Regions from separate parts of the Chitinophaga defluvii genome, predicted to be linked through region 1. Evidence: riboswitches for the same ligand, from Rfam matches in the RefSeq annotation. Region 1 holds a riboswitch; each other region holds the start of a gene.
The links. Region 1 has a riboswitch for cobalamin ahead of ABR189_RS07085 (TonB-dependent receptor). Riboswitches for the same ligand answer to the same signal wherever they lie in the genome.
Positions count from the first base shown of each region.

Region 2: linked by a shared signal. The riboswitch ahead of ABR189_RS15205 (TonB-dependent receptor plug domain-containing protein) and the one ahead of ABR189_RS07085 (TonB-dependent receptor) in region 1 are both predicted to bind cobalamin.
Region 3: linked by a shared signal. The riboswitch ahead of ABR189_RS26575 (ribonucleoside-diphosphate reductase small subunit) and the one ahead of ABR189_RS07085 (TonB-dependent receptor) in region 1 are both predicted to bind cobalamin.
Region 4: linked by a shared signal. The riboswitch ahead of metE (5-methyltetrahydropteroyltriglutamate--homocysteine S-methyltransferase) and the one ahead of ABR189_RS07085 (TonB-dependent receptor) in region 1 are both predicted to bind cobalamin.

Region 1 covers NZ_JBEXAC010000001.1:1,880,849-1,883,042, reverse strand. Annotated here, with positions in the region: gene ABR189_RS07095 (MutS-related protein) at 1-162, opposite strand, end outside; gene ABR189_RS07090 (metal-dependent transcriptional regulator) at 206-865, opposite strand; cobalamin riboswitch at 989-1,191, shown strand; gene ABR189_RS07085 (TonB-dependent receptor) at 1,314-2,194, shown strand, end outside.
Region 2 covers NZ_JBEXAC010000002.1:348,389-350,582, forward strand. Annotated here, with positions in the region: gene ABR189_RS15200 (tetratricopeptide repeat protein) at 76-726, shown strand; cobalamin riboswitch at 879-1,099, shown strand; gene ABR189_RS15205 (TonB-dependent receptor plug domain-containing protein) at 1,214-2,194, shown strand, end outside.
Region 3 covers NZ_JBEXAC010000002.1:3,149,437-3,151,630, reverse strand. Annotated here, with positions in the region: gene ABR189_RS26580 (ABC transporter ATP-binding protein) at 1-287, opposite strand, end outside; cobalamin riboswitch at 565-772, shown strand; gene ABR189_RS26575 (ribonucleoside-diphosphate reductase small subunit) at 889-1,866, shown strand; gene ABR189_RS26570 (ribonucleoside-diphosphate reductase subunit alpha) at 1,959-2,194, shown strand, end outside.
Region 4 covers NZ_JBEXAC010000001.1:141,533-143,726, reverse strand. Annotated here, with positions in the region: gene pepT (peptidase T) at 1-181, opposite strand, end outside; cobalamin riboswitch at 554-760, shown strand; gene metE (5-methyltetrahydropteroyltriglutamate--homocysteine S-methyltransferase) at 916-2,194, shown strand, end outside.

The DNA of each region.
Region 1 (2,194 bases):
GAACGTAATATCTGCCGAAGGGGAGGCCAGCATTTCATTCAGCTTATCTTTTCCACCTGGAGTACTGGTTTTATTAAACAGGGAGAAAATGGAGCGCATCCCCTTATCTTCTCTGAACAGTTCCAGGTCCTGTAATGTTTGCTGATCTATTTCAAATGCCATGTTTCTGCTTATTATTTGCCGGCCAGGTATAATTGGATTGTATTTAAATTACCAGCACACTTTCTGCAAACTTCTGGGATACCGTAGTAGCAGTCCCCTTTCCAATTTTTATGATCACAGAATTATCAAATGCGATCTTCTCCATCAATGTGATGTTGGTGCCAATGGCTACTTTTAACTGTTGCAGGTATTGCAAAAATGCGGTGGAAGTATCTCTTACCCCTACTACCTGGCAGGTTTTACCAGCTTCTATTTCTATCAGGGTTGTTTTGGAAGCAGCAGGTATTTGTCCGTCTGATTTGGGAATAGGGTCGCCATGCGGATCGTATTTAGGATAGTCCAGGAATTTATCCAGGCGATCGGCCAGGTCTTCATGATGAATATGTTCCAGTTGCTCTGCAATGTCATGCACTTCGTCCCAGGTATAGCCTAATTTTTCCTGCAGGAATACTTCCCATAAGCGGTGCTTACGGATCACCAGCAAGGCGGCTTTTTGTCCTTTTTCGGAAAGGCGGGCGCCTTTTTTCTTATCGTACTGAATAAGCTTTTTTTCTGTGAGCTTTTTAAGCATATCAATCACAGATGCAGGGTTATTCCCCAGCACTTCTGCAATGCCAGTAGCACTGGCTTTCCCTTCTTCTTTGCCACACAGATGATAAATGGCTTTCAAATAGTTCTCTTCCGAAAAAGTTTGTGTACCCATCGGGCAAAGATAATAAATTAACCATCAGGGATAACCGGACTTACCATAGCGGTTAGGCCGGGCTGCTCCCTCCTTAAATTATCAAGCCATTATGATCAACTTGTCTAATTAAGTTAAATAATCCTACCTTTGCCCCGCATTGGTTCATTGCTGTCCGCTCCGGACTTCAATGATTAAAAGGGAACTCGGGTGCAAATCCCGGACAGTCCCGCTGCTGTAAGTCTCGCTAATGTTATGGCAATACCAGATGACCACTGTTGATTTCAATGGGAAGGTCGCCAGAAACAGAGATAAGTCAGAAGACCTGCCGTGCAATATCGTTTTTAAGCTTTCGTGGAATGAAGCTTGGAAATTAAATGATCTGCCGGCTAAGGCTGCCTGAGCATTTTTTCCGATTATTTTCCCGAATTACGAAAGCCATTTTGATGTAACATCAAACAGGTTTTATATGTGTACCAATGAATGCATGCGTTCAAGGGTAGCAAAGCTATATGGCTTTGCTTGCTTACTTGTATGTTTTGTGCTGCCTGTTTGCGCGCAGGAAAAGGATAGCCTCACCATTAAACAGCTGAAAGAAATTGCCGTAAAGGGGCTGCGTCCAGCTCAGGAAATAATACCGGCACAAACACTCGAAGGGAAAGAGCTGGAAAGGCTGAACAGCCATTCCGTAGCAGATGCTGTGCGGTTTTTCTCAGGCGTTCAGATAAAGGACTATGGCGGTATAGGTGGCTTAAAAACAGTAGATGTGCGCAGTATGGGCACCAACCATCTGGGTGTTTTTTATGACGGCATACAATTGGGCAATGCGCAAAACGGACAGATTGACCTGGGGAAATTTTCCCTGGATAATATGGAACAGATAGCCCTGTATAACGGCCAGAAAAGCACCATCTTCCAGCCTGCCAAAGACTATGGCTCTGCAGGATCCATCTATTTAACTTCTCTTAAACCCCGGTTTACCGAAGGGGAACATACGCACCTGCGGGCCACCTTTAAAACAGGCTCCTTTGGGTTGATCAACCCCTCTCTGTTATGGCAGCAAAAAGTAAACAGGCGTATTAACAGCACCATTAGTGCGGAATGGACGCAGGCACATGGCCGGTATAAGTTCAGGTACAAAAAGAAAAATGGATACGATACCACCGCTATCAGAAAAAACGGAGATGTAAATGCCTTCAGACTGGAAGGAGGACTAAACGGAATAATAGACAAGGGCGAATGGAGTACTAAGGTTTACTACTATAATGCAGAACGTGGCCTACCCGGGTTTGTGGTTAAAGGTGTTTTTGGCCATATAGACAGACAATGGGATGAAAACCTCTTTATACA
Region 2 (2,194 bases), on a different contig from region 1:
GTGACAACCTGCAATAAACCCATCACATGCGGCAGTGGCGCAAGATAACGACAACTCAGATTAATATTTTTTTGGATGAAAGCATTTAACATTTTTATTCTATACCGTTTTCCAATTGGTATCCTATTATTGCTGGTGGGTATTACCCTGGGTATTACTATTGGTTGGTGGGAAGCTACCATTTTGCTTGTATTGGGCGTGATCTGCCTGGTTACACACCTGATGTTCGGACCTATGCGCCTGGTACAGGAAGCAGTAGAAGCCGGAGATATCGAAAAGGCTACCGCGCTGATGAACCAGGTAAAATTTCCTAAATTATTATACAAGCCTATCCGTTCTGTTTATTTTTTCATGCAGAGCAATATGGCGATGTACAACAAAGATCTGGACAAGGCTGAGGCCACTATCCGGCAGAGTATCAAATCCGGCAGCCCTATGAAAGAGTATGAAGGGATGCAATACTTTCAGCTGGGTACTATTGCTTACCAGAAGAACGACCTGAAAACGGCAGATCAGAACCTGAAAAAGGCAATCCGCATGGGATTACCTGATAAGGAAAATACTGCCGCCGCATTGCTTACCGTAGCGTCTATTGCGATGAGCCGCCGGGACTTTAAATCTGCCAAAGATTATTTTCGCAGGGCTAAGGCACAAAAGCCTACCACTGATCAAATCGTTAGCCAGATCAAAGAAATGGATAAATACATTTCCCGTATGCCGGGTTGATTCTTTCCCGGTTACAGGATCATCATATTAATACAACAGGAAGGTGTCTCTACTTTTGAGGCACCTTTTTTATTTGGGGTACCTGATGTGGCAGAGAGTGGTTTTAAGTGCCCCTCCCCCATAGTCCCTTTGTGCATTACACAAAATTGCCGTAGGTTTGCTGCGCATTTGGTTGCTACCGGGTAAAACCGGGCGCATTAAAAAGGGAATCCGGTGTAATTCCGGAACTATCCCCGTAGCTGTAATCCCGCGCTGTTTTTACCGAACAGCTGGTTTTCCGGACCAATTATGTCACTTCACAGCTGATGCTGTGTGGGAAGGCGGTCCAGGAAAGCGGGTAAGTCAGAAGACCTGCCACCTGCCATTTTATTCAGTGCTTTCGGGTGAAAAGCCAGGAATTTAACGCTGTTGCAGGCATTATTTTCTTTCCTTTATTTATTTCTCCCAGGAGCGCGCATTTACTCATCAAAAAACGCTTATCCGTATTATGCGCCGGAATCTTTACACTTACGCTGCTATTATTACAGCCTTATTTACCATCAACACTGTCACTAACGCACAAGACACTGCTCAAACAAATCATTTAAACGAAGTGATCGTCACGGCATCCAAATTTGCCCAGAAACAGGGAGAAACGGGGAAAGTGATCACTGTCCTTACCCGTGATTACCTGGAAAAAAACAGTGGCAAATCATTAACTGCTATTCTGAACAACCAGGCAGGATTAATGATCAATGGTGCAGAAAGCCCATTAGGTAACAACCAGGAAGTATATCTCCGTGGTGGGGTTACTGGTAATACCCTCATATTGATAGATGGTATCCCCGTAAATGACGCCTCCCAGATAGCCAACTCCTTTGATCTTAATTTCATCAATCCGGAACTGATCGATAGAATAGAAATACTCAGAGGCAGCCAGTCCACTTTGTATGGCTCCGATGCAGTAGCCGGTGTGATTAATATCATTACAAGAAAACCAGGTGAAAAGAAAGCAGGCATCTATGCCAATGGTTCATATGGCACATTCAACACCTACCAGGGTAGCGCTGCACTGAACGGCACCATCAATAAGTTCTCTTATATATTGGGATACAAGTACCAAAAATCTGACGGGTTTTCTACTGCAAACGATTCTTTAGGCAAAAATGATTTTGATAAAGACGGGTTTAAGCAAAATAATGTGTTCGCCAAGCTGGCTTTCCAGGCTACCGACCGGTGGAAGGTGCAGTACATGCTCAATTTGAGTGATTACAAAACAGACCTGGACGCAGGAGCTTTTACTGATGACAAGGCTTACAACGCACATAACAAGTACATACAAAATGCCATCAGCAGCAAGCTGGATTTTGGAAAAGGATCCTGGAATATTGTATACAGCTATCAGCGTAATCAACGTAACCTCTCCAAAGATTCCAGTTATATTCCTGTAGGTCCGTTTCCTACCAAATATGTGGATGGAGAATACGTA
Region 3 (2,194 bases), on a different contig from region 1:
TCCTTTCCTGTCAGAAATCCGGGATATACTGGTTCTGCCTCTGCATAGTTAACCAGCTGACGATAACGCACCGGTTGTCTTTTACTGCTGACTTGTCCTTGCAGTATAATTTCCCCTTCAAAAGGAATCAGGCCGGCCAGCATTTTCATGCAGGTAGTTTTGCCAGCTCCATTTTGTCCCTGCAGCCAATAAATCCCTCCTTTCAGCACTAGTTGGTCAATTGCCAGCACTTCGAAGGAGCCATAAAACTTTCTAACTTTTTGCAATGTGATAACTGGTGCCTGCATAAAAATAAATGTACAGTTTTCAGACTATTAATCCACTTTTCCCATGTCAAATAAATAAAATATATGCCCCATTCGCATTAAATATTTTCATCAATCAGGCAATTGAAAAATGGATGCACAAATGTGCGTTTCCCCCGGAACAAGGCATGTGTTTCGCGGCAAACCTAATGCTGTGCATACTTGCGAAATAGTTCACCTTTTTGTGAGATTCTTTTTCCACACCTGTTAAGAACTTTATCTCCCCTCCCTGTTAATCGTGCTTACATTTGCGATAGTTCTTACATTTTGCTGCTTTGGTTCCCGGTTGATACCGGGATTAATAGGGAATCGTGTGGAAATCACGAGCAGACGCGCTACTGTGATCCCGATTCCGTGCGCAAACGGTTTATGGTACCGGATACAAAGCCACTGTTTATCAATAGGTAAATGGGAAGGCATCCGGATACAGGGACAGCCAGGAGACCTGCCAAAACAGCCAAAATTTGTCAAAACCTTCGCGAGTTAAGGTATTGACGAAAGTGACATCCCCACCTCACAGTAGGATAGTTATCTTCCGTCGGGCCACCTTCTCTCTGCAGTTAACCATAAAATATTTTAACGTATGAACTACGAAAACGAAGTTTTACTCCGGGAGAACAAAGATCGGTTTGTGATATTGCCCATTAACTATCCCAAAATATGGGACATGTATAAAAAGCATGAAGCCAGTTTCTGGACGGCAGAAGAGATTGACCTGAGTGGAGATCTGAAGGATTGGGCCGGGCTGAATGATGGTGAACGTCATTTTATTTCACATGTACTGGCATTCTTTGCTGCCAGCGATGGTATCGTAAATGAAAACCTGGCTGTCAACTTCATGAGAGAAGTGCAATTACCGGAAGCTCGCTGCTTTTATGGTTTCCAGATCATGATGGAAAATATTCACTCTGAAACTTACGCACTGCTGATCGATACTTATGTGAAAGATCCTGCTGAAAAAGACAGACTTTTTCATGCCATTGAAACAGTACCTGCTGTTAAAAGAAAAGCAGAATGGGCATTACGCTGGATCGAAAACGGCAACTTTGCACAACGTCTGGTAGCTTTTGCGGCAGTAGAGGGGATTTTCTTCAGCGGCAGCTTCTGCTCCCTCTTCTGGTTAAAGAAAAGAGGATTAATGCCAGGCCTTACTTTCTCTAATGAACTGATCAGCCGGGATGAAGGATTGCATTGCGAATTTGCATGTCAGCTCTATAGTATGCTGGAACAAAAACTGCCGGAAGATGAAGTACGTGAACTGATCAGGGATGCAGTAGAAATTGAAAAGGATTTTATCGTGAACGCACTACCGGTAGACCTTATCGGTATGAATAGCCGTCTTATGTCTCAATACATTGAATTCGTAGCAGACAGATGGCTGGGCGAACTCGGATGTGCTAAAATGTTTAATACCCCCAACCCATTTGATTTCATGGAAATGATTTCATTACAGGGTAAAACCAATTTCTTTGAAAAACGCGTAGGTGACTACCAGAAGTCCGGTGTAATGGGCGGCGGCAGCAAAGAATCACAAACCTTTAGTTTAGAAGAAGACTTTTAAATAAGCCGTTAGCTATTGGCCATCAGTGTTTGGCTAATAGCTAACAGCCAAAAGCTAATCGCTATTTCTTTTACCCATTAAATTCAATACCCATGTTTGTCATAAAAAGAGACGGCAGAAAAGAAGCCGTTAAATTTGATAAAATCACTGCACGCATTGAAAAACTGTGCTACGGATTTAATCCGGAATATGTAGATGCCATTGACGTTGCTAAAAAAGTGATCCAGGGGTTGTATGACGGTGTAAGTACTACAGAACTGGATAACCTGGCTGCAGAAACAGCAGCTTCCCTTACCACAAAACATCCTGACTACGCCTTGCTGGCTTC
Region 4 (2,194 bases), 1.7 Mb from region 1:
CATGTTCGTCCAGCTCCGCATCCTTAATGCCTATTTCCTGCAATTCCTTTACGAGCAAACGACCCAGGTCTTTTTGCTTTGCAGTGGAAGGAAATGTTTCACTCATCGGATCAGACTCCGTATCTATTTGCGCATAACGTATAAAGCGCTCCGCTACCTTGAATTGATATTGCTTAAACATATTGCAAACGTAAGGAATTTTTAAAAGCGCCCGTTTCCCTACCTCTTACCTCTTAAAACGCTCCATACTACAAAGAGCTGCCGTAATATTTTCTGTTTATCTGCTTCACAAGGCATGCAAACAGCAAAATATGCCAAACAGCTATGCTGCTGTAGGATAATATACCAAACTTTCCATTCCACAGACAATATCTGTTCCACTTATCTACTTTTACACAGCACAAAAGCAATAAAACAAGCATATAAAATAGTATTTTATGCTGGAAACAGGCAAAAAAACAGGTTTATCCGCCTGATAATGGTTTCCATACAACTTACAGCTGTTACGGCAATGTTGAGGAGAAACTTACTTATATTTGCTCCGGTTCTTTATAACACAATTGCTGTTTGCGGTGTCCGGCTGTTATGCCGGAATTAAAAAGGAACCGTGTGTAAATCACGGGCTGACGCGCAACTGTAAGTAACCTTTGAAAAGGTTATGGTCAATGAACAATGTCCATTGTCGGGATACATTATCCGGATGAGAAGGACGACCATAACTGTTACAAGCCAGGAAACTTGCCACAAACAAATTGCTGTATGCTTTCGCGAAACAAAGCGCTTACAGGGCATTGAATACACTGCTGCTTCCCTCCGGGTGAAGTATGCCCCTTCATATCTCTGCATCTTTCTTCGCGAAAACATACCCGCTGTAAAGCACTTTACATTTTTAGTATCCTTTAAAAACATGCAAGTATGTTTACGAACATTCCAGGCTACCCGCGTATTGGTAGCAACAGAGAATTGAAGAAAGCCTGCGAAAGCTATTGGACAGGCAAGATCTCTTTAGAAAAGCTGGAGCTTACCGCCCGGCTGCTGCGTCAGCAAAACTGGGAACACCTCCAACAGGCAGGTATTGACCTGATCCCCTCCAACGATTTTTCTTTTTATGATCAGATGCTGGATATGTGCCTGGCCATGGGTGTGATCCCCGCACGTTTCAGACCACTGCAACAAAAGCTGGCCGACCCAGCCTGCCTGGAACTGTATTTTGCCATGGGCAGAGGCTATCAGAAAAATGGACTGGATATCACCGCGATGGAAATGACCAAATGGTTTGATACCAACTATCATTACCTGGTACCCGAATTTGATACACAGCAGCAATTTACCTTACTCTCTAAAAAATGTGTGCTTGAATTTGAAGAAGCTAAAAGACTGGGTATCCACACCAAACCGGTATTAATAGGGCCACTGAGCTTTTTGATACTGGGTAAAATAAAAGACCCTGCACTGAACAACGGTATCCTGCTGCAACAACTCCTGCCGGTTTATATCCAATTGCTCGCTGAACTGCAAAGAGCCGGTGCTACCTGGGTACAAATAGATGAGCCCTGCCTGGTAACAGATCTGGTAGCCGCGGATAAAGAACTATATGCAGATGCCTACACGAAAATAAATGCGGCAGTTCCTGATTTAAAGATATTGCTGACCACCTATTTCGGCGGGCTACAGGACAATACAGGATTGGCGCTGCAATTGCCTGTGCAGGCCCTGCACATTGATCTGGTACGGGCACCGGAACAACTGGACAGTATCCTCCCACAGCTTCCTTCACACATGCAATTATCGCTAGGTGTGGTAGACGGACGGAATATCTGGAAAAACAATTATGACGATAGTTTATCACTGATACAAAAAGCTGTGCAGGCATTAGGCGCCGCACGAATCATGCTCAGCACTTCCTGTTCTCTGCTCCACACGCCATACGACCTGGATCTGGAAACAGACGAGCAGGTGCTTTCCCCGGCAATCAAACAATGGATGGCATTTGCCAAACAGAAAGTAGCAGAGGTAATCGCACTAAAAAATATACTGGCAGGAGACAACAGTTTACTGGATGCCAACAGGCAGGCCATGCAAAACCGGAAAACTTCTCCCCTGATTCATAAACAGGCAATAAAAGAGCGGGTAAAAAATATTACAGCAGCAGATGCACAACGACTCCATCCTTTTCCTATAAGGCAGCAGATCC